Regions from separate parts of the Paenibacillus sp. FSL H7-0703 genome, predicted to be linked through region 2. Evidence: riboswitches for the same ligand, from Rfam matches in the RefSeq annotation. Region 2 holds a riboswitch; each other region holds the start of a gene.
The links. A riboswitch is a leader RNA that binds a small molecule or an ion and turns the genes downstream of it on or off. The one in region 2 is predicted to bind cyclic di-AMP.
Positions count from the first base shown of each region.

Region 1: it holds a riboswitch for cyclic di-AMP, as region 2 does, so the genes downstream of both, MHB46_RS13715 (C40 family peptidase) here and MHB46_RS14130 (G5 domain-containing protein) in region 2, are expected to answer to the same signal.
Region 3: it holds a riboswitch for cyclic di-AMP, as region 2 does, so the genes downstream of both, MHB46_RS00700 (3D domain-containing protein) here and MHB46_RS14130 (G5 domain-containing protein) in region 2, are expected to answer to the same signal.
Region 4: it holds a riboswitch for cyclic di-AMP, as region 2 does, so the genes downstream of both, MHB46_RS19915 (TrkH family potassium uptake protein) here and MHB46_RS14130 (G5 domain-containing protein) in region 2, are expected to answer to the same signal.

Region 1 is NZ_JBBOPF010000001.1:3,111,144-3,117,336, forward strand. It holds gene MHB46_RS13705 (M1 family metallopeptidase) at 1-736, shown strand, start outside; gene MHB46_RS13710 (hypothetical protein) at 748-1,575, shown strand; cyclic di-AMP (ydaO/yuaA leader) riboswitch at 1,852-1,989, shown strand; gene MHB46_RS13715 (C40 family peptidase) at 1,995-2,495, shown strand; gene MHB46_RS13720 (GNAT family N-acetyltransferase) at 2,801-3,307, shown strand; gene MHB46_RS13725 (4a-hydroxytetrahydrobiopterin dehydratase) at 3,386-3,685, opposite strand; gene MHB46_RS13730 (hypothetical protein) at 3,803-4,096, opposite strand; gene motA (flagellar motor stator protein MotA) at 4,284-5,078, shown strand; gene motB (flagellar motor protein MotB) at 5,071-5,898, shown strand; gene rluF (23S rRNA pseudouridine(2604) synthase RluF) at 6,034-6,193, opposite strand, start outside.
Region 2 is NZ_JBBOPF010000001.1:3,216,833-3,223,025, forward strand. It holds gene veg (biofilm formation stimulator Veg) at 1-243, opposite strand, end outside; gene yabG (sporulation peptidase YabG) at 445-1,341, opposite strand; gene rsmA (16S rRNA (adenine(1518)-N(6)/adenine(1519)-N(6))-dimethyltransferase RsmA) at 1,397-2,281, opposite strand; gene rnmV (ribonuclease M5) at 2,289-2,834, opposite strand; gene MHB46_RS14130 (G5 domain-containing protein) at 2,981-4,129, opposite strand; cyclic di-AMP (ydaO/yuaA leader) riboswitch at 4,401-4,683, opposite strand; gene MHB46_RS14135 (TatD family hydrolase) at 4,885-5,655, opposite strand; gene MHB46_RS14140 (HD domain-containing protein) at 5,698-6,193, opposite strand, start outside.
Region 3 is NZ_JBBOPF010000001.1:152,221-158,413, reverse strand. It holds gene MHB46_RS00710 (NADH:flavin oxidoreductase/NADH oxidase) at 67-1,089, opposite strand; gene MHB46_RS00705 (polysaccharide deacetylase family protein) at 1,395-2,204, shown strand; gene MHB46_RS00700 (3D domain-containing protein) at 2,403-3,071, opposite strand; cyclic di-AMP (ydaO/yuaA leader) riboswitch at 3,078-3,246, opposite strand; gene MHB46_RS00695 (amino acid ABC transporter ATP-binding protein) at 3,482-4,204, opposite strand; gene MHB46_RS00690 (ABC transporter substrate-binding protein/permease) at 4,191-5,654, opposite strand; gene MHB46_RS00685 (M20 family metallopeptidase) at 5,803-6,193, shown strand, end outside.
Region 4 is NZ_JBBOPF010000001.1:4,462,430-4,468,622, reverse strand. It holds gene MHB46_RS19925 (LysR family transcriptional regulator) at 1-262, shown strand, start outside; gene MHB46_RS19920 (potassium channel family protein) at 268-945, opposite strand; gene MHB46_RS19915 (TrkH family potassium uptake protein) at 1,138-2,478, opposite strand; cyclic di-AMP (ydaO/yuaA leader) riboswitch at 2,888-3,040, opposite strand; gene MHB46_RS19910 (CPBP family intramembrane glutamic endopeptidase) at 3,302-5,032, shown strand; gene uvrC (excinuclease ABC subunit UvrC) at 5,001-6,193, opposite strand, start outside.

The DNA of each region.
Region 1 (6,193 bases), 110 kb from region 2:
TAATGAATTTGAGGAGCCGTGGCTGGATGAAGGCTTCACCTCCTATGCAGAGGAGCGGCTTATGGAGCAAGAATATGGGCTTACCCCTAACTTGCCATTACAATCGGGACAGGTAGCCTCCCCACAGCCGCTAAACCGTGAGTCATGGAAGTACGGCTCAGCTGCTGAGTACGCGCAAAATGCCTACTCTCGAGGCAAGCTGGTCCTACGGGGCATTGAACGTCAGGTGGGTATGAAAAAAATGGATCGCATTATGCGGACCTACGTCCAGACGTACCGATTTAAGCATCCGTCCTCAATGGATTTTCAACGTATCGTGGAGAGAGTCACCGGACGCTCATGGAGCCACTATTTTGAACAGTATGTATATGACGGCCAGATGGCGGACTTTTCAGTGGATCACATCACAAACCACAAGCTGGAGAATGGATATGAAGCAGTCGTGACGGTCAGCAAAAAAGGGGCGGATTATCCCAAGATCCCTGTCCAATTTACCTTCAAGGATGGTACCACGATATTCAAGGCTTGGGACGGCGCGGGCAAAAGCACAACTTTTCGGATCAAAAGTACTTCTCCCGTTTCCTATGTAACCCTTGATCCCTTATATACCATTGCACTGGAGAACAAGCATATTAACAATAGCCTAAAAGCCGAATTGGACGAAAAGCAACAAACCCGTTGGAGTGTAAGTGTAACCAAGCTGTTGGAGACACTGCTTGGAAGTCTGTCATGGTGAGGTGTCTATAGATGCGGACTGTTATAAAAGAGGGCTGGGCGCTGGTGCGCATACGATTCTATATCGTTATCATTTTATTTCTGTATCGACTACTGTGGGGGGTGTTTATCTATCGGCTGGTGCAGTCTGCCGTTATCCCGCTATTGCTCCGTTATCCTGATCAGGGTCAAAACGAGCTGGGACAGACCTTATTTTGGATGGAGAGTCAGATTGCTCTGATGGACAGCCGGGAAGTACATGTGTATTTGTGGATACTACTAGGGGCGACTGTACTACGCATACTGATCACTCCCTTCATTAGAGCCGGAATATATCAAAGTCTGCATACCGATGCGACTGAACCGCAAAGCCTGTCCTTTTTCAAGGGTATGAAACGCCATGGCATGTCGTCGCTGTTGTATTACACCATCGAGTTGGGACTGCTGCTGCTTCCCGCCTTTTGGGTAGTACCGAGACTCTACCCTATTGTAGCAGGAGCACTTCAATCTTCCTCTTATCTGCTGCATTTATTGCCCTATGTCATTGGATGGATGGCATACGGATGGTTCATTCGGCAGTGCATCCTGTATATGCAACTGGGTACTGTCGGTGGTCACGCCATACTATCGTCCCTGCTCGCCTTCTTTCGCCGGCTCCTCCCAGCTGTCGGTATATCCCTTTTGCTCGGTGCTTGTGTGCTGCTGGTCTTCGGTCTATTTGGCACCGTGGCGATGATTTGGACTGGCATGCTGGCGCTCATTCTCCAGCAATCGTATCATTTTGTTACTAGTCTGGTCAGGCTGTGGCATATCAGTTCGCAGTACAGACTATGGCATACCGATATCTCTAGTAGAAGCTAAGCCCTGCCTTTATGTTTTTTACTTCATTTCCGTCTGTCGAAAAACCTTGATTCATACTCGCGCAAACGACACATAACTGAATACTGTTAACAAGATCTGTTCCTGGGACATTAGGAGCAGATTTTTTTTGTAACTTTTTGCAATGAAACATTTGCCAAAGCCAGCCGTCTTTGTTACAATAATCGCAGTGAACTGATAGTAACAACTTTGTAATCTTTATTGTAACCTTTATCTCAAAAATAACGTTATTGTGAATACTGCTCTCCAAGGTGCACATCTTAAGTTAAGCCTAATTCCTGGCACCTAGGAAGCGGGGGAACCAGTTTGGGTGAATTGATCTCGCAACAGAGTGGTCATAGGGGAACCTTCTACCGAATCCTTAAGCTAACCTCGCAGGCATTGGAAGGGGTATATTTTTTTTGAAGAAGAAGCTAACGATCGCAGCTATGGGTCTTGCCATTGCCTTTACATCTTTTACATTCGGTGGCGGCAGTGCATATGCAGACTCTAAGATGGACCAGGTCATTCAAGATGCCAAAGGAACGAACTACAGAAGCGGAGGCACTACACTCGAGGGATTCGATTGCTCCGGCTTCACAATGTACGTATACAACAAACTGGGAATTAAACTTCCGCATCAATCCGGATCACAATTCAAAATGGGATCTTCTGTATCCCGCGATGAAATGAGACCTGGGGACCTGGTGTTCTTCAACACCACAGGAAGAGGCATTTCCCATGTAGGTATCTTCGTAGGTGAAGGGAAATTTGCCCACTCCTCGACTTCACGTGGTGTAGTAGTTAGCTCACTGAACGAAAATTATTACGCTAACCGCTATGTCGGTGCAAAAAGAATTATGAGCACAGACGCTTACCATTCTGTAGCTTCAGACATTCCTGATGACGATAACGTAGAATAACTAACGCACAGCAAGCTAACCCTAGCCGCAATTTGATTCTGGCCGGAATCGAATTGCGGTTTTTTATGTCCACAACATCAGCAATTATTATCTTTACTGACGAACTGAGACCTCAAAAGGTTTCAATTGTAGCGAACATCGTCGGTTTTACCGTCACCGCTGGGGGAGCATATGAGCAGTAATTCCTTCTTATTGAATGTATACCCGACTTAGGTATGAAATAAACACGCTTGCCATTCCTCTGCAACTTGTCTACAATCTGTTGTTAATGATTGAAGTACCTGTGTAAAAGGAGGATGGAACACATGCCGGCCTCAATATCCAACTATCGGATCGTACCGATGGACGAGCATCAAGCGGCTGCAATTTGTGAGTGGCACTATGATCCACCTTATAACATATACGGTTGGCTCCCCTGGGAACAAATGAAGGCGCTTGAAGTCGAATTCGGAAGTCCCACGCTTCGCCAAGAGCAATATGTTGCCGTACTGGATAAAGAGAACAAACTGACGGGATTTGCTCAATATTTTCCTATGATCGGTGTGACCCGGCTAGGTCTTGGAATGCATCCTGACAGATGCGGACATGGCAAAGGCTCTGATTTTGTCCGTGCCATTGCAGAGGAAGCTCAACGACGCAACCCGAAGAATGAAATTGATCTAGAGGTGCTCACTTGGAATGGGCGCGCTATCCGGGCCTACAAGGCGGCTGGATTTGAGCTTACAGATACCTATGAACGCCAGACTCCTGATGGCAAAAAACCATTTTATTGTATGGTATATCGTCCCGAGCACCCAACCCAGATTCTATGATAAAAGCGCCTTCGGCATACAACCACGATGTTGTATAGCGAAGGCGCTTTTATCATCATACGACAGATCATTACAAGCTCAATGACTGCTGCGCATTTTTTCAAAAGCTTCATTATATTGTTGGGCTTCCTTAATATCCACGGCCATAATACCGCCGTCGTCCCAAGAGGTCAAACGCAGAGTCACGGTCTTATAATCAATCGTAATAAATGGATGATGATTGAATGCTTCAGATATAGCGGCAACTTCATCCACGAATGCAATCCCTTTCATAAAACTGGAAAAATTATATTTTCGAACGATCCAACGTCCTTCCTCCAGTTCCCAGCCCTCCAGTTTCTCCAGATGTGCTTCAATCTCTTCTTGTGTAAAAGGCATGTTACGAACTCCTCCCCGTTTATACGGAAGCCTTTCGACCGCTTAAATACGGCCAAAACTACGATATATTGGTGTACATATTACCACGGCCCCGTTGATAAATCCATAAGACGGACCTCAAATCAAAGGGACTGACATCAGCTCCTCGTCCCCAATAAGTACATAGATGCGATGCTGCTCCGGCTCATAGATCACAACGCTACTCCCTACAGTGATTGTGGGCTCTGTACCCAGTGCATAAAATAAGTCTTCTGCCAAAGCTTCATTGACTTCCTGACGTCCCGCCGGGTCCAGCCTGTCCCAATCTTCTGCTTCCATCTCAAAAAATTCATAGCTATCTGGGATGCGCCCCACAGCCTCTGTAAAATCGTTCAAAATTTGTTCATACTCACGCCCATGCTTTACTCCCATGCCATTTCCTCCAATGGTTCCGCCATTCAATACATAATCACCTTATTATACCGGAAATTCGCACTTAACAAAAAAGAGAGTTTTGTCGATAAATACTATAATCCGTCTTGTAATGACGCGCTTGGGGCAAGGACGACCCCGGCGGCATGAAAGGATTCAAAATCTATTCTCATGGATGAGGTGTATCATGCAAATTTCAACCATTATCGGACTTGTGCTCGGGATTGTGTCACTGGTCGTCGGGATGATCTTAAAAGGCGCTCCGGTCGTCAATTTGGTCAATAATCCCGCTGCTTACATGATTATTTTCGTCGGAACGGCAGCGAGTATATTTATGGCCTTCCCGATGGCAGAAATCAAACGGATTCCGAAGCTGTTCAAGGTTATTTTCACCGAACAAAAACTGTTAGACCGCAAAGAGCTCATCGGTACGTTTACCGAGTGGGCATCCATTACCCGTCGTGAAGGTCTGCTCGCCTTGGAGTCTAAGGTAGAGGAAATCGACGATCCCTTTATGCGTGGCGGCATGCGAATGATTATTGACGGCAATGATCAGGAATTCGTACGGGACGTTCTGATGGAGGATATCAATGCTACCGAGGATCGACATCGCTCTGGCGCACTGATCTTCTCCCAAGCCGGTATGTACGCTCCAACGCTCGGGGTACTCGGTGCCGTTGTAGGTCTGATCGCCGCTCTGGCTGACCTTAGTGATATGGAAAAGCTCTCTCACGCCATTGCAGCAGCCTTCATTGCGACGTTGCTCGGTATTTTTACAGGTTATGTTCTGTGGCATCCGATGTCCAACAAGCTGAAACGGTTATCCAAAAAAGAAGTGGAGCTTAAATTAATGATGGTCGAAGGTCTGCTTTCCATTCAATCGGGGATATCGACAATTGCCATCAGTCAGAAACTGACGATCTTCCTGACTCCGACCGAACGGGCTACGATGACCCAGAAGGATGGCGATTCCAGTGAGTAAAAAGAGACATGAACCGCATGAAGAGCATGCTGACGAAAGCTGGCTGTTGCCATATTCCGACTTAATGACCCTTCTGTTGGCTCTTTTCATTGTCTTATTCGGTATGAGCTCGCTCGACGCCAAAAAATTTGAAACTATGGCTCAATCCCTGAGTTCAGCTTTTAGTGGCGGCACTGGCGTGCTGGATCACTCGGCCGCGAATCCGTCGTCACAATCCATGGATATGGGCAAAAATAAAGAACAAGTATCACAACCCTTAAAATCGAAGGCTACTTCTACCTCTGAACTGCAAAAACAGCTTGCCCAGCGGGAAGAAGAAGATTTAAAAAAGCTTAAAAAACAGATGGATCAATATATTCAAAATAACGGCCTGACCCCGTTGCTGAATACCAAGCTAAACCAATCCCAGCTAATGATCACCATTAGCGATAATGCCTTGTTTTCATCCGGGCAAGCCGAAGTAAAGCCGGAAGCAAGAAAGCTGGCCAAGTCTATTTCTAGTATGCTTCAGCAGTTCCCTGGCTATGATGTTATCGTATCGGGTCATACGGATAATGTACCGATCTCCAACAGCCAGTTCCCGTCCAACTTTGATTTGAGCGCCAAGCGCTCTCTGAATTTCTTGCGTATCTTGTTGCTCAATCCAGATCTCGATCCAACCAAGTTTGTATCCATCGGTTATGGCGAGTATCGTCCATTGGCAAGCAATCAAGATGGCCAAGGACGCTCCAAAAACCGTCGTGTTGAAATATCTGTTCTCCGCAAATATCAGAACGGGACACAAGTCATCAGTCCTACCTCAAGCTCGAATGAAGGTTGATTATGCATATGTTATATGAACAAAGGCACCGCCGCATTTTTATGCAGCTGGTGCCTCTTTGTTTAGTGCTTCCTATAATCTGGACTTTCATATACGAGGATCATACGCTGTAGGCTATACAAAGCCCCTCTGGCACTAGCTAAGCGTATAATCGAGCATCTGGCCAAGCTCCTGCTTCTCAGCCTCTGTCAGGTCACGCCAGGCACCTTTCTGAAGGGACCCCAACCGAATATTCATGATTCGCAGCCGTTGCAGTTTTTTAACTTCATAACCGAAGGCAGCACACATACGCCGG
Region 2 (6,193 bases):
GTCGGGATCATATACGCTGACTTCTACCGACTCGGTAAGAATGTCAGCATAGCTGTAGGAGACACGTTTAAACGTCTGTTGCTCCTGATCCAGCTTGACGATAAAAACAGAAGGGTACGTTTCTTCCAAGACACCAGTTCGTTCGACGGTCTTACGGCGTCCGCCGTTAGCCCGCAGCAAAATTTTTTGCCCTACATGTGCGTCGAGACTGCGTTTGATTTCCAACAGCGTATTTTTAGCCATTGCCTAACGACCACCTCTTTCCTTGTCCATTATAACGAATTTTAGAGGGATTGTCAAATCAAGCTAAATATTATAACAACACGAAAAATAAGTTGTCAATTTAATTTTTTGCGAACAGGAATAATTTATATAAAAAATGACAAAAAGCCTCTGAAAGCAGAGGCTTTTTGCTCAGGTTAATCCTATTGGCACATTTGAATCCTAGATTGCGGAAGGCGTTACTTTAAGCGTTGATAAATTTTCAAGCTTCGGCAGGCCGATGCGATAGCTTCCCCTAGTTTCAATTCCACCCACTCCACGACTGCCACTGATTGTCTGGTGAAACAGGTCCCCCATGTTGACCGTATCACGGATCGAAGTAAAGGCCGCCTTGGCAGCCACGTAAACGGGGTCCAGCGCGTGAATCAGGATACGCCCTGGTGAGCTGGCGAAGTTCGCTCCCGCACGTAGCAGCGCCTCAAAATGGGACTGGCACGCTCCCGCTACAATCGTCAGCGAATCCAGATGACGTTCATATTGTCTTGCTACCTGAATCGCCGCCACAAAATTTTGCGAATTTTTATAACTTTTCAAGCTGTACAAATCGTAAGGCTGTGGCTGCTTCAGCACACCGTCATGTCCGGTAATGACTACGATATCCGGACGGATACGAGGAAGCAGTCGGTACAACGTGTCTGCCATTGCCGATTCGTGAACGTGATGTCCCTCTGCAGGAACACGGAGCTGTTCATATAAACTGAGACATTTTTTCAGATAGCTGGGATCTCCATCCAGGTGAAGAACCTTTCCCGGCATTTCAAAATACGTTGACTCAACCGGATCACTCCAGTCCCCTACCAGAGCTGCCTGACTACGAGCAGCTTGCTGCTGGCGTGCCCGTTGCAACAGATTAAGAGACTCACCAGCCTTAATGTGGGCCTGCTGAGCCTTACCACTAATCTGGTCTGCAGGCACTCTGACCAGATCGTTCACCGGAGAATCGGCCAGCAGCCGAAATTCTATTCCCTTAATGATCGCTTTATCCCGCTGGATGTCCTCAACGCGAAACGTGACATCCCCGCCGTACGATTTCCGAACGACCAAGTCTCCTAAACTCATCACACTGTATCACCCCTCCTATATCGTATGGGTGAATGCACAGTTTGGTTCCAGCTTAGGATATACCTGCCTCCAATAGCACAGCGCTGAGACGCGCAAATTCCTCAATACTTAACGTTTCTCCTCGACGGGAGGGTTCAATACCAGCTTGTTGCAACAGCGGCTCCAGCGTGTCCCTGTTCTCTTTGGTGAAGAAACGGCTTTTTAAATTATTGGAGATGGTTTTACGACGCTGGGCAAAAGCAGCATGAACCACTTCAAAGAAGTGCTTCTCATCCACCACTTCCACCGGAGGGGCTTCCCGTACACGCAGCCGGATGACTGCAGACTCCACATTCGGCTGGGGAATAAATACTGTATTCGGCACAGTACAGACTAATTCAGGTTCGCTGTAATATTGCACCGCAATGCTCAGACTGCCGTAATCCTTCGTTCCAGGAGACGCAGCCATGCGCTCAGCCACTTCTTTTTGGATCATAACGACGATATTCTCCAGAGGGAGCTTGTCCTCCAGCAGCCTCATCAGAATCGGTGTAGTAACATAGTACGGTAGATTAGCCACGACACTTACTTTACTCACGTCTGCAAAATCGGCTGCGAACACCTCTCGCAAATCCAGCTTCAGCACGTCTCCATGACGTACCTTCACATGCTCGTAAGGGGCCAACACCTCTCCGAGAATTGGCAGCAGCCGCTGGTCAATCTCGACAGCGGTAACTGCCTTAGCCGATTGCGCCAGCTTCTCGGTCAAAGCGCCAATCCCAGGACCGATCTCAAGTGCACCCTTCGTCTCATCCAATCCGGCAGCATTTACAATCTTATTGAGAATATTTTGATCAATCAGGAAATTTTGTCCCAAACTCTTTTTGAACGAAAAACCGTGCCGTTGAATAATTTCCTTCGTACGCCGCGGTGTTGCTATATCTTGAATCCCTGTCATACGGACATCACAATCCTTCACTTTCAATTTGTGCCAGCGCCCCGGCAAATTCCTCGCGGCTGATCTGAAATACAGAGAGCCGTTTATGTAGCTGCTTTCCGTTACAATAACCAATACCCAGCACATTCCCTAAGGCCATACGGCGTGCAGCAGCATTGGGATGGGTGATGAGTCCAGCATCAATCAGGTCCGCCCACTCAATCAGCGGGTCGGCGCCTTCCACTGTCGTATGGACCCGTGCAAGAGCGTGTCTGATCGCTTCTGGTGAGGCATTCTCCACGCCAATATCTCCTTTACGCGTCGCTTCTGCCTCGGGTATAAAGGCCTGCTTGCAGCCGGGTACCTTGGAAGCGATAATCTTACGGATGCGCTCCCCTGCATGATCGGGATCGGTTAAAATGATGACCCCCCGCCGCTCCTGCGCCAATGCAATTTTACGCAGCGTCATTTTATTAATGGCGGAGCCGCCAGTTTCTATCGTATCCGCTTCAACAGCGCGGCGAATGGCCACCGTATCATCCCGGCCCTCTACCACGATCACTTCCTTGATCATTTGCGTTTCCCTCCACTGCTACACAGCAAGCTATATTTATCTTTCCCTGCTTTTGAAAACAAAATAAGAAGAGGATATCCTCTTCTTAGCATGGCATAACTATGTTGTTAATACTATCGCATTGCCCTCAACATACACAACCTGTTTTAGTTGATTTCAGGCTTTACCGGTCCGATAACATATACGGTTTTACCGTGCTTACGACCAAATTGGTTGGCTCGGCTCAAACTCTCATAATACACATCGATTTTGTGGCCTTTAATCGCGCCACCGGTATCCTCCGCACGACGGAAGCCCACCCCTTCGATATACACCCACCAGCCGATTGGAATTACACTCGGATCGACCGCGATGGTGCGTCCTTCCGTGACACGTGCGCCGGATGCAGTACGTGTACCGATACCTGGCTCCTGTGAGGAATACGCCGTCATGGAGACATTTTGTAAAACTTTGCTATATTTAAAATTTACGCCTGCTTTACGGACAGCACTGCCCGAACTAACCGTTGTTGCCTCAACCGCATCATTGGGACCGACGGAAGCAGCAAGAACGACCGGTTTTTTCTTCGTTCCTACCGCAATGACCTTATCCACACGGTTCTGTGCAACTTCCTTGTTAACCAGCTGTTTGGATACCAACTTTCCATCATGATATACCTTTTGAACGTGCTGGACGACCACACCCGATTTGCCGCTTTGAATGACCCGATTATCGCCTTTATAAAGACTCGGATCGGCCGTTTTGATGACCTGATAAGGCACCTGTTTTTTCTGTTCGACCTGCTGTTTCTTCACACGGACGATTTTTATGTCCATGTTAGACGAAACAGAGGCATCCAACGCAGGATAAACTTTATCCGTTGATGATAATTTATAGCCCGAGGTACGAATGGCACCTTCTACTGTATTTTCTGTTGTGTACAGCTTTTTCGTCTCATTGCCTGAAGATACTTTGACTTGATTGGCACGTTTAATGACTACGCGATCGCCATCCTGTATTGCTCCATTTAGCGGCATGGAAACTGTATCATGCGGCTGAAGTGAAATGGAATGCTCGCTCAGCAAATCTTGAAGCTTGGATTCCCGGGTTTCTACCGCAGACGCCTTGCCATCGATGACAAAAAAGACTTGTTTTTTAGATTGCGTGTACATCAGAATTGAAATCATAATCGTTAGCGCGATTAGAAAAATAGCAACCAAAGCAGCCTGGCGCACATTCTCTTGCTTCCAACGCAATACGTAAGACATGCTGGATGAGCGTGACTCATGGGTATCCTTTTTTTGGAAAATGCCCATTTCCTCCGTCCTCCTTACATAGCCCGCCGTCTGGAGTAAGACATAGTTGAGATTTGACGTGACTATAACAGATTTTCTACAAGACAAGCCCAAACTACGACTGTCCTGCACCATGTACCCGTCTTCGCGGCATGCTGTCCTCCCCTGTTTAACCACAGTATGATGACAGATTTTCTTTTATTCACAACAAAAAAAGCCAGAGAAAGAGACTAGAGAGCTCTTTCGTGGCTTCCGGCATGTGTGAATATGCGGGAAAACTCATGCACGAGATGGCTTCTCTCTTGTTACGCTTACGGGGTTAGCTGTCGGGTTCGGACGTAGAGAGTCGCCCTAGCTTGGGTCAACCGCTCATGGCGGTCGCCTTCACATTCACCCCAAAGACCCAGAAAGAAATCGAAATACGGCTCCTCCACCTGTTCAATCCCTACCGGGAAAAGAATTTAGGTCGAGCCGGCTGGCGGAAGAGACGTTCCCTTCTTGCACATACGCCGGACGTACTGTAAGCCATATCGGTTCCCCCGTTCCCTGTAAAAGGGACTCAGCGAGACTGGTTCATGAAATGACTTGTTGATGTTTACATTCAAACAACAATTCACTGAAAAGATGATATCCTGTTTCTATGCATGTTGTAAAGCAGGTTTCAAGTACATTTTTTAAAATATTCGGTTAAAATATTGTAATATTCTCGAGTTTCCTGCAACAAATTCATGATTAGCTTCGTCTATCTCTTTATTTTGATCGATTTCTTCACTTTTTCACTGAATGTCAAATCGTTCCAGGGCATTTCGGGTCGTTATTGACACTAATTCCTCCACTGTAATCCCTTTGATTTGGGCTGCAGCCTCTGCTACCAGTCTCACATGTGCAGACTCATTTCGCTTCCCACGAAACGGATGAGGCGTCAGATAGGGAGCATCAGTTTCAATGAGCAGACGGTCCAGCGGCACCTGTGCGAGCACCTCTTTTGGCTGCTTGGCATTTTTGAACGTTATTGGACCACCGAAGGAAAGGTGAAATCCCATATCCAGCACCATTTTGGCTGTCTCCCAGCTACCCGAAAAGGAGTGCATGACTCCACCAATCTCACTCGCTTTTTCCTCGCGCAAAATCTTAACAATATCTTCATGGGCATCCCGGTTATGAATAACAATGGGCATCTTGAGCTCACGAGCCAGACCAATTTGATTTCGAAACACCCGATGCTGCACATCCTTCGGTGATGTATCCCAATAATAATCCAGACCGATCTCTCCGATGGCTACAACCTTTTTATGACTGCATAACGATGCAATCCATTCTAGATCGCCCTCCTGCATTGTAATAGCATCCTGTGGGTGCCATCCAACTGCCGCATAAATAAAATCATACGTCTCGGCCAATTTCATGGTGGATGGAATGGTCTCACGATTAAATCCGATATTGATCATCCGCGTTACTCCTGATTCGACAGCACGTGCTATAACTTCTTCACGATCTTCGTCAAATTGTGGCGCATCCAAGTGAGTATGAGTGTCGAATAAATCCAAGGTTTACATCTCCTTTTTTTACTTACATTTCTATATAGTTGTCTATTCTTTGACAAAATAATTCCTTATTTCGGCAGGAAGCCTGTCTTTTACCGCGTTCAATTTATTCTGGGGAAAATACATATGATATTTCCCTCGGTGAATACCACTTATTGAGCGCACAATTTCCGAAACTTCGGATATTTCACTCACCTCGCCCTGACGTCCAAGCAGTAAAATCTGGTTGTCCGTCGAGCCACCCTGCCGAAACACATCATAAGGAAGATCTGTCGGAAAATCAATTTCAAAATCATATTCAGGGTGCAAACCAGCCTCTTTCAAAGCTTCTCGAATACTGTCAATGGTATCTGTATCCATATTTTCAATCTCTACATATTTATACAATCTACGGTCCATAAACCGGCTGCTCAAATCACTTAAAATCTCGTCCTTTTCTCGTTTCCACTGGCTAAATACGGTCTGGATTAATGACTCGTCGAGCATCAGATATTGCTCTACTGTAAGATCTCCTTTCAACAGATCCGGCAACGGGTCCAGC
Region 3 (6,193 bases), 3.1 Mb from region 2:
AATGCTTAAATTTTAAGCTCTGTACACATGTTTACGCAAGCTTTGCAAAGAGGGTTTCAAAAATATCTAAAAGCCGCGCAAGTAAGGCTCCGGGATGTCGGCCTGTACTTTTAGCTCCCGCGATGCATGCAGCGCCCAATAGGGATCACGCAGCATGGCACGGCCTATTGCTACCAAATCAGCTTCTTTTTGCTGAACAACCCGACGGGCGTCCTCATAATCATCCAGTAAGCCAACAGCAATCACAGGTACATTCAGCTTTTCACGGATGGTATGAGCCAAATCCACCTGATAGCCGGCACGAGCAGACGGGCCTCCGCCAGAACCAATCGGACCCTCACCACCAGAAGAGATATGGAAAATGTCCACACCTGCATCACGATATCGTTCCCCTACGCCTGTTATGTATTCCACATTATATCCATCCTCGACGTATTCTTTAGCAGATATCCGCATAAGCACAGGCATATCAGCAGGAAGAACCTCTTTAACAGCATGTATGACCTCAACACCGAACAGTGACAAATCCTGCCCATATTCATCTTCTCTGGTATTTGTTAAAGGCGAATGAAATTGATGGATCAGATAGCCGTGAGCGCCATGTATCTCGACCGTGTCAAAACCGGCTTCCACCGCGCGGCGCGCGCCTTCTTTGTATGCCTGAACCAGTTCCCTGACTTCAGCTGTCTTTAAGGCGCGGGGCTCTTTAAAGCGTTCGCTAAAAGGAATGGAGGACGGACCCACAGGTTGCTCAGCATCTTCAGCCTTGCGTCCAGCGTGGCCTAGTTGAATGCCAATTTTGGCACCATACTTGTGGACTTCCTCTACAATCTTACGATATGCAGGAATATGTTCGTCACACCAAATACCCAAATCACGATCCGTAATACGTCCATCTGGATGAACCGCTGTCATTTCCACAATAATAAGTCCAGTGCCTCCTACTGCCCGGCTCACATAATGGACATGATGCCAATCCGTTGGATTTCCGTCCTTGGCCTCCACGCTGTATTGGCACATCGGGGGCATGACAATCCGATTTTTTAAAGAAAGCCCCTTTAATTGATAAGGAGTAAACAAGTCGGTCACTTTTATCCATCCTTCCTTCAATTCCATGTCTGTATAATTATGAATTGCATCCCCATTATACACCAGCTGTCACGGTATACCGAATTCGTTGTAAGGCTAAAACTTGAGAAAATGCTCCTGTTTTCGGTCATGTTTAAGAGAATATGTACGTTTAGCTCCATCATCTTCATTGATAATCGTTTCATCGTGGACTTTTTTCCAGTCGTTTATGAGCCGAACTTGGTTACCAGCATATTTTTAATAGGACAGGTACATAATAGTCGAGAGCACCACTAGGTACCACTGCACGGAAAGGGGGGATACATATGCCGTACAGGGGAGTGTTGCCATGCTTGGCACTGTTACTAGCATTTTCAAGTTTACCCGTTCACGCGGATGCGCCTCCCAACATCGGAACGCCCCATCCCAAGGAAGCAGCTATTGCTTCTTCTGTACAACAACAGAGCACAGATCGTGCTACTCCTACATTAGCAATGCTGCGTAAAAAACATGCGGACATTTTTAAAATGTGCGGCCCACACACCCGCCAAATTGCCCTAACCTTTGATGATGTGCCCGATTCTAGGTATACGCCGCAGGTTTTGGACGTATTACACGCCAATGGCATCAAAGCCACCTTTTTCATCGTCGGTCACCGTGCGGAAAAGCATCCGGGGATCATACGCCGTATTATCCGTGAAGGCCATGCTATAGGAAACCATTCCTATACTCATCCGGATTTTAGGAAGGCCACACCAGAACGCTTTCGCAACCAGATTATAAAAACAGAACGTATTTTACAAGCCAGCGCAGGTTTTCGCCCCAAGTTGATTCGTCCACCCTACGGTGAAATCACGGAGCCTCAAATCCAATGGGCACGTCGTCATGGCTATATGATTGTCAATTGGAATGTAGACTCTCTCGACTGGAAGGGACTAAGTAAAACACAAATTCAGCGCAATGTGATCCCAGCTACCGGGCCTGGCTCTATTATTTTAATGCACGCAGGTGGAGGTCAAAGTTCCAACTTGCAAGGCACTGTCCAAGCTCTGCCGGGTCTAATTCACTCTCTAAAAGCTAAGGGCTACAAATTTGTGACAGTCCCCCGGCTACTCCATACCTCGGAACGGAAATAACAATATGTTTATGATTGAGCTACAAGCTAAAGCAACGTAAAAAGGCTGTCTTACCAGCAGAAGTTTTCTGCTCATCAAGACAGCCTTTTTTTACGGATAGGACCTAATAAGAGTCCGACCTAGTTATATGCGGTAGTGTACAGGTATTAAGTTTACATAATATATATTATGTTTAATTAAACTTATATACGTACAATGTTATTTATCAATAACGTACAGCTTCACATTTTGAAATCCAAAGTCGTTCACAAATGATTTGTTACCAGGAATAAAGATATCAATCCGTTTTCCTGTAATGGCGCTGCCCTGATCGCGAGCGACAGCTACAAAAGAATGATCCGGCAAACCTGGGTGGGAATAGCCTGTAACCAGCACTTTCGTGCCCATCGGAATGACGTTCGGGTCTACCGCAATTGTACCTAGTTTAAGCGGATTGCCGTAGTAGTCCACTGCTCCCCATTTACCATTCTCATCAGCTGCAGCAGAATACGCAGAAGCCTTAACGTCAACTATTTTGCTATAGTTGAATGTTTTACCCCATGCTTCAATCGTTGGCCCCTCATTTGCTGGTGCTTTCTCCGTAAGAAGCTGCGGCTTCGAATCCGAAGCTGCCTTCACACTTTTTTCGTCAGGCACCTTAATTTGCAGACCTGCATATATATTGTTGGAGGCAATGTTTGGGTTCGCCTTCGTTAGCTCGTCTACCGATACTCCATAACGTTGAGCAAGTAAAAAGAAGGTATCGCCCTCTTTGGCAGTGTGAAGCGAAGCAGCATCCGCTACTCCAGCTGTCTGTGCCAGCCCTGCAATAGCTGCGGCAAGCACCGCAAATTTCATCGTTTTACCAATATGTTTTAGATGTTTCAAAGATATGTACCTCCTCTGTTATGCCTGCGAAGTTAGCTGTCGGATTCGGACTCAGGAGAAGCCCTATGCTTGTGCAATTCACCCCTAGGCATATTCCACATCGTCTTATGACGTATCGGAATGACTGCCGTTGTTACGTCCCCCGCACTTCCCATAGTTTGGGCCCAGCATTCAGCGGTTGTCATAACCACATGCTGTCCCGGTAAGTTTTGGCTTACTGCATAATATCACAATTTTGTAACCTTATCCGCATGAAAATGTTGGGAACCTTGAACATCATACTATACTCGTTACAATTTTGTCATCAAGAAATCGATATTTGTTACGAAAGTATGGGGAAATGGTGACAAAAAGGAAAAAAGCCCTCCGTCAAACGGAGGGCTTTTTTTATAGATTATATCAGCACTTCCTTACAATACTTTGGCAAGAAAATCACGGGTGCGATCATGGCTTGGAGTGCCAAATACCTGCTCTGGTGTACCTTGCTCTACAATTTGACCGTTATCCATAAAGATAATTCGATCGCCCACCTCGCGGGCAAAACCCATTTCATGCGTCACGATTACCATTGTCATGCCGCCTTCGGCGAGCTTCTTCATTACATCCAGAACCTCTCCAACCATTTCAGGGTCCAATGCAGAAGTCGGCTCATCGAACAGCATTACGTGCGGCTGCATGGCCAAAGCACGCGCAATCGCAATACGTTGCTTCTGTCCTCCGGATAGCTGGTTCGGATAGGTATTCTTCTTATCCTCAAGCCCTACGGTACGCAAGAGTTCTAGCGAAATTTTTTCCGCTTCCTTCCCTGACTGTCTTCTAACCTGTGTTGGGGCAAGTGTCAGGTTCTGCAACACTGTTTTATGCGGGAAAAGATTAAAATGCTGGAACACCATCCCCATCTTCTCCCGGGTTACATTAATATTATGGCCACGAGCTGTAATCGGCTCGCCCTCAAATAAAATCTCCCCGTCTGTAGGCTGTTCCAACAGATTCATACAACGCAAAAACGTACTCTTCCCCGAACCACTGGGACCGATGATGACGACGACTTCACCTTTGGCTATATCTATATCAATGCCTTTTAAAATCTCATTCTTACCGAACGATTTACGCAGTTGTTTAACGGTGATCACTGGCTCTCAACTTCCTTTCCCATAAACCCAGCAGCTTAGACAAGCTGAATGTCATTACAAAATAAATAGCGGCTGCTATTACGAACGGACTTAATCCTTCGTAGGTGATGTTCTTAATGACCTGGGCCTGATACATAATATCCACCATCCCAATGGTCGAAATAATGGATGATTCTTTAATGATCGTAATAAACTCATTACCGATAGCAGGCAAAATAGATTTAAACGCTTGCGGCAAAATGACATGACGCATAGCTTTACCGCGTCCCATACCCAACGAACGAGCAGCCTCCATCTGTCCACGGTCTACTGCCTGGATACCTGCCCGGAAAATTTCAGCCAGATATGCTGAACTATTCAGAGACAATGTGATTATACCAGACTGGAGTGGGGTAAAATTGACACCCAGCGTCAAAGCAACCCCGTAGTGAATGATCATGAGTTGCACCAGCATAGGTGTGCCACGCAGGATCTCCACATAAGTGGTACCTAACCACTCAATGATGCGTATACCGCTCATCCGCAGCAAGGATACGATCAGACCAATGATAAATCCAAACAGTACTCCGAGTGCAGACAGCAACAGAGTGTAGCCGATACCCGTAGCGTAAAAACTGCGGTATTTCCAAAAAATATCTACGATGTTATTAGAAGAAACCTGTCGATCTGCAGAGAGCGCGCTCGCTTCTGTGGAAAACTTCTCAATCGACCCGTCCGCTTTCAGGCGAGCCAACGTTTTATTTACAGAGGCAAGCAATTCTGCGTTCCCCTTGCGTATACCTACAGCTGTTTCTGCTCCGGCATCCTCAGGCACGGCCTTGGCAAGTGTTACGGTACCATCTAACGTGTATCCTTTAGCAACCGTATCTTCGATCACAACAGCGTTGATACGCTGGGTCCGCAGCTGGAGTACCAGATCGGATATTTTGTCCAGTGAGGTTACAGTGGCATTGGGTACTTTTTGAGCAATTTCTTCCTGAATACTCCCTTTTTGTGCGCCAATCTTCTCGCCTTTCAAAGCATCCATCGTAGGATATTTGTCTTTATCCTCTGGACGTACCATAATGACTTGCTTGGAGCGATAATATACATCTGAAAAATCAATGCTCTTTCTCCGCTCATCCGTCGGTGTCATACCGGACAGTACCAAGTCTACACGACCACTTTGCAAAGCAGGCAGCAAAGAGTCAAAACTCATGTCCTCAGGGACCATCTCCGCATCCAAATCTTTGGCGATTTCCTTGGCGATTTCCACATCGAACCCAACAATGGTATCCTTACCGTTAATGACTTTATGAAACTCATACGGCGGAAAGTCGGCACTCATGCCCACTACAAGTTTTTTCTGTGGCTTTGCTTCCGTTCCGTATGCAGTGAGCATGGGAAGACCAGTCAACAGCAAGATAACCGCCGACAAAACCAGGGCGGTAAAACGATATGCCTTTTTCAATCTTTTTTTCTCTCCTTAAATTCTTTATAATAAATAAGATTGTGTCATTATAAATGAATATGCATGATTATGCAATGAATGTTATAGTACAATTTCAGCATACCTAACGCAGTACCTACATTACAGTTTATATAAAGGAGTTTTCAGCATGGATTTTAAGCAGACCATTCAAAAGACAATTGAGCAGCATGCCCCACGGTTTAAGGACATTTCGTTATATATTGGCGCAAATCCTGAACTTGGAAACGAGGAATTTCTGGCCGCTACCCGTTTAAAAGAAGAACTGGTTTTTCACGGTTTTGAGGTCCAGGCACCGGTATTGGGCATAGAAACAGCCTTTATTGCAACTTACAAATCCGCAAAACCCGGACCGGTTGTCGCTTTTCTGGCAGAATATGACGCTCTGAAAGGTCTAGGACACGCCTGTGGGCACCATCTGATATGTATGATGAGTACCGGTGCTGCCGTCGGCCTCAAGTCGATCATCGACGAAACTGGTGGAGAAGTACGGGTATATGGCACACCTGCCGAAGAAACAC
Region 4 (6,193 bases), 1.2 Mb from region 2:
GGATATCCGTATGGAAATCGACTCTTTCGAGGCGATTGTACGCCTGCTTCCAACCTGTAAGGCTTCAGCCTTGCTGCCCAAATCCTATTTGCGTAGCGAACTATTGCGGGATAATGGACTCACTGCATTGTACTTGCCCGATTTGAAGGAGACACGCCGAACGACCTCCCTCATTTACTCGGAGACGACCGATCTCGGTCCGACAGCACGACGCTGGATTAGCGAGACACGGGCTTCGTTTGCAGGCTACCGTATGGTGTAGAGGGTTTAATCCTCTTCATTAACATTAACAACCTCATCCTCAAAGCGACCGATATTGTCATTCGAACCGATGATGACCATAATATCGTCTGCTTTTAGCCGATCCATAGCCGTCGGTGCGATCAGGATACCGTTCGCTGTATGAAGCGCCACGACGCTACAACCAAAGCGAGTACGGGCATTTAGCTCTGCTAGCGTTTTGCCATTCAGACATGCAGGTACATTGAGTTCCACAATACTGTATTCCTTAGACAACTCCAAATAATCGAGCAAATTAGGCGTGACTAGCTGGTGAGCCACCCGGATACCCATATCCCGTTCTGGATAAATAATCCGGTCCACACCGAGCTTTTCTAACGCACGCCCGTGCAGCACAGATATGGCTTTGGCTACAACTTTTTTCACACCCAGCTCCTTCAGCAAAATGGCGGTGAGGATGCTTACCTGAATGTCATCACCAATAGCAACAATGCCACAATCGAAATTACGGATGCCCAGTGATCGCAACGAGTCTTCATCGGTAGCGTCCGCCACGACAGTATGTGTCAACATCTCACTCATACTGTCCACAACATCCTCATTCCGGTCAATGCCTAGCACCTCGCACCCCATATCCACCAATTGCAAAGCCAGGCTTGAGCCAAACCGCCCCAAGCCAATAACTACAAACTGCTGCGTTTTCATATCTACTCGAAAACTCCTTATCTGAATCAATTTCATAAATGGGGATTTTGCAAAAATCCCATAAGCGACTTCCAATGAAGAAGATATAGATCGAAATGGTTTAGTTCGTCTATATCTTGACTTCGGAGCGACTGGTATCGAATTTTGCAAAATCCTGAAATGATTAAACCAACGAAATGTATATGAAATGATTCATCCTATAATCATTTTGCCTTCCGGATGACGATATAATTCTTTACCCTTTTTCGGCCCCAGTGCATAAGCTAGCGTGAGTGGCCCCAGTCTACCTGCAAACATCGTCAGGGTAATCACCAGCTTACCTATGACTGTTAAATCAGGTGTAAGCCCCATCGACAGCCCCACCGTACCAAACGCAGACACCGTCTCAAACAAGATCATCAGAAAATGATGATCTTCGGTTGCCGACAAAATCATGGTCACCCCGATCACGAACAGCAACCCCAGCAGTGTAATGGTCAAAGCCTTGTAAATTCGTCCCTGCGCAAGTCGGTACTTGAACAGTACAATATCTTCCCGCCCCCGCAGCATCGAAATCACTGCTCCAATGAGCAGGGCGAATGTTGTGGTCTTAATCCCGCCTCCAGTGGAGCCAGGGGAAGCCCCAATAAACATGAGTATGATGATAAAAAACTGCGTAGCCTGCCGCAAGCCTGCGATGTCCAGCGTATTGGCACCTGCGGTACGGGGAGTAACGGACTGGAATAAAGATCCCAGTAGCTTACCACCCCAATCAAGCGAGCCAAGAGTCTTTGGATTCGTAAACTCAAATACAAAAATCACGAGCGTGCCGACTACAATCATAGCGCCCGTCATGCTGAGTACCACCTTGGTGTGCAAGGACAGTCTCTTGCGCTTGCGATATTCTGCCAGGTCTGACATCACTACAAAACCAATGCCGCCAGAAATAATTAGAAACATTGCGGTAAAATTAACAATCGGATCATATACATAACCTGTCAAGCTGCGAAATTCACCGAATAAATCAAAACCAGCATTGTTAAACATGGAGATGGCATGCCAGATTCCAAAATAAATCGCCCTGCCTACAGGCATATCAAAGGACCAGCGAACCGAGAATATCGTAGCGCATACGCCTTCAATAACTAGTGAGTACAGTAATACCTTACGGATTAACCCGACAATTCCCTCTACAGAAGTCTGATTCATCGCTTCCTGCAAAATGAGACGCTCCCGCAAGGAAATCCGACGCTTGAACACCAGTGCAATCAAGGTAGCCATGGTCATAAAGCCAAGACCGCCGATCTGGATCAGCGCAACGATGACAACTTGACCAAAAGTGGTAAAAAAGAGCCCGGTATCCTTTACGACAAGCCCGGTTACACAGGTCGCAGAGGCGGCAGTAAACAAAGCGTCTATAAACGCAAGTGGCTTTCCTGTTGTATTGGAGATCGGCAGCATTAACAATAAACTACCTATAAGAATGATAATGGCAAAGCCCGCAACGAATATCTGCGGTGGAGAAAGCCGAAGCCAGCTTGCATTGGGATTCATCTATTCATCACTTCTCTCCTAATCCTTAAAACTATAAAAACAGTGATTTAATACGGTGTAAGCTCGCTACGCGTTCCATTTGATCTTTCGATCGTCGTTGCCCCTGAATTTTTTGATTTTTCCAAACCTTAGTTAACTATAATTAGCATTCCCTGAATACAGGAAGAATGCATGTCAAGCACTACTCAGCCCCCTGTGCTATTGGCGGGCAGTAGCGAAAGGGGCAGAATTGTTCTGAAGAAGCGAAGCGTTTGCCTTTATCTCCGGATTTTAACCATTAAAGGGGGTATACAATCAAAAAATCCGGGGATAACAGCAATCGGAAGAATAATCTGCACCCGCAGCGGTCTAACCAATCCAAACACTTTTATACGCACAAAAAAAGACACCGGAAAACCGAGTGCCTGACTTGGTTCCTGCTCATAGCCTACGAGGTTAGCTGACGGATTCGGGCAGCACAGTATGCCCTATTTACACTTCCGATCCAGCAGGATCGGTTGTAAAATTCACCCCAGTAACATGGTTCCCCCGTTTTCCCATAGAAATTCGGCTCAACTGTATATCATTACCTATGTATTTTATAGGCATTGCCTCAAGATTATAATCCTTCTATATCCAGATCACAAAACCGATTTCGCCGAAAAAACGTGAAATTGGCTTTATTTTGCGAATGGGCATCGTTTAATCGCAGCTTATCTAATTTTATTGGAACTTTAAAGTGCTTTCACTCTATTTTCATGAATATCGCTGGTCTGTTGGCGGGAACCTGTGCAGTATGATATCTTTAATGGATGTTCTTATTTACAGATTAAGGAGGAAACTCATGAATCCTATCGGGAAACCGGTCGTGCTCACGGCCAACTTCAAAAAATTAGGCTTGCTGGGCGGGATTGGCCTGATTTGCTTTTTTATCTTTCAATTGCTTATTCCCTCGCTTAGCAATCCGAGTCCAGAATCAGTAATGAACGCAAAGGTCATCAGCAAACAAGAAGCGGTCATACACGCATTGGACTTCGCCCGCTCCGAGCTGGGCTATACTGAATCACAGCCTGAGGAGCCCGTCGTGACCTATCAGGCCGAAACAGATTTGTACGGTTATTTATCTAGAGAAAAACTGCTTCAACAGTACGACCGTACATGGAAAAAGAGTTACCCTTACGAAACCTTTCGGGTCGATCTGCCTGAATCCTCAGCGAAGAGTAAGCTGCAAATTCATGTGGATTTATCCACTGGCAAGGTCGTTAGCTTTAAACGAATCACCTCCAGCACCAATTACACACAGGCTGATATTTCTACGGATGAACAAGCACGTAACAGGCTTGTACGTGTGGCTGAGGACGGCATGACCCTCGAAGCCAAGGAGCAGGCGGCCGCAGTATGGGTCAAGCGCTTTGGCTTTAAGCCGTCGGATTTGAAGCTTGCGACCACTGAACAAGAAGGCGGATTAAAGTATACCGTAGACGATAAAAAAATCGGCGCCTCGGTACTTACACTGGCTTTTACTTTTGAAGACGGTGATGTTCGCTCCTTCACTCAAAGCTTTTCGGCCCCGTCGTCCTATACCGATTATATCGAAAAGCAAACATTTTGGGCGAATTGGATGACCTATGCGGGTTATGCCCTATTTAGCTTTGTACTGGGTGTACTTGCCATTGTGTATGCGTCACTCACCCGACGACATACTTCATTTGTACGCGGCATTGTTCTATCCGTTGTATACTTTATTGCTAGTATAGCTGGGACCATGAACATGCTGCCTTTATTGCAAGCAGAAGCAGGCGGTAAGGGCATGCTTATATTTCTTATGGTTTTCCAGATTGGTGTTACCTTCGTCATGGCTGTAGCGCTCTACTTCTCCTTGGTCGGCGGTGACGGGCTTATGCGTCAGGTTGGACTGAATGCATGGCCACGTGCAAAAGAGCCGGGCTACGGGCTGTATGTGCTTCGCAGTATGTATGTTGGCTACTTGTGGGCCTTTATTTTACTCGGGGTACAATCCATTTTGTTCTTTATACTGGAGCGCACATTTAATACATTCTCCACCACAGATGCCACGCAATCCCCTTACAATATGGCTTATCCATGGCTACTGCCGATTATGGCCTGGATGGCAGGTATTGGAGAAGAGACTGTCTACCGTCTGTTTGGTATTCCGATGGTCAAAAAAATAGTGAAAAATACTTTTGTTGCGTGTCTGATCACCACGCTGATTTGGGCACTGGGACATACACTTTATCCAATCTATCCGGTGATTTCCAGACCTATTGAGCTGACTTTTCTTGGTTTGCTGTTCAGTTTTGTGTTCCTGCGTTACGGCTTTATTGCCGCCATGTTCAGCCACGTTATTTTTGACAGCATTCTAATGGGACTTAGTGTGATGAGTCTGGGAGACACTGTGAATGTGAGCGCTGGTCTATTCTGGATCTTACTTCCAGCCATTGTGGGTTACATCATTTATTGGTTTAGTCCTAAAAAACCAAATCGAATTATGTTTGAACCTATAAAAAAAGAGGAGCCGTATTCTACGACTCCTCCTCCCGAAGGGCAGCTATAATCTGACGCGCAAGCTTATCCCCAATAGAGAGAGGCCGGAAGTCTTCGACACTGGCCTCTCTTATTTTTTTGAGCGATCCAAAATGCTTAAGCAGTAACTTACGCCGTTTCTCGCCGATGCCTGGAATAGAGTCCAGCCGGGAAGTTACCATAGATTTGCCGCGTTGCTCGCGGTGGAACGTGATGGCAAAACGGTGAACCTCGTCCTGAATCCGTTGCAGCAGATAAAATTCTTCGCTATTGCGTGCAAGTGTCACGGCCTCAGAGGACTCTCCCACTAATAGTTGGGAAGTTCTATGTTTGGCATCCTTCACCAGCCCACACACAGGAATGAACAAACCCAGCTCATTTTGCAATACATCGGTCGCCGCCTTAATTTGTCCACGTCCACCATCGACAACGATCAAGTCGGGACGTTCCAAATTTTCCTTAAGCACACGTTCATATCTACGTCGGATAACCTCACGCATTGTTTCATAATCATCGGGTCCCTGCACAGAACGGATTTTATATTTTCGATACTCCTTCTTGGCAGGCTTGCCATCAATAAACACGATCATGGCTGAGACTGGATCGGAACCCTGGATGTTGGAGTTATCAAACGCCTCCACCCGGTGCAAGCTATCCAGTCCAATGGCACGTCCGAGATTGCTTGCAGCTTTGGATGTCCGTTCCTCATCCCGCTCGATCAGCTTAAACTTCTCATCCAAAGCAACACGTGCATTTTCCGTCGCCATGCCTGTCATTTGCTTTTTCAGTCCACGCTGCGGTACAAGTACCTTTACATCCAACCATTCAGCCAGAGCGAGAGCCGCCGTACTCGGGTCCTCCAGTCCACCGGATAGTTGGGTTTCTGTTTCCTTTACTCCGGTATCTTGGTCACCAACTTGGTCTTGATTTGTTGCTGCATAAGTTACCCGTTCTTCAGCCACCAGCAATGAGTCAGCAGAAGGCTCTGTCTCCGTTTGTATCGCTTTCTCATCTGTCTGTCCGGTAGCATCGGTTGTAGCTGCACTGTGGAGTACAGTTTCTGCCGCAACCGGTTGATCGACATTGACCTGTTCTGCCTGCATCAGCCTAGGAGAATCTGGCAGCAATATTTCTTGCGGCACTGCCGGGTTGTCACTATAATATTGCGTCACATAGGACATAAAATCACTGT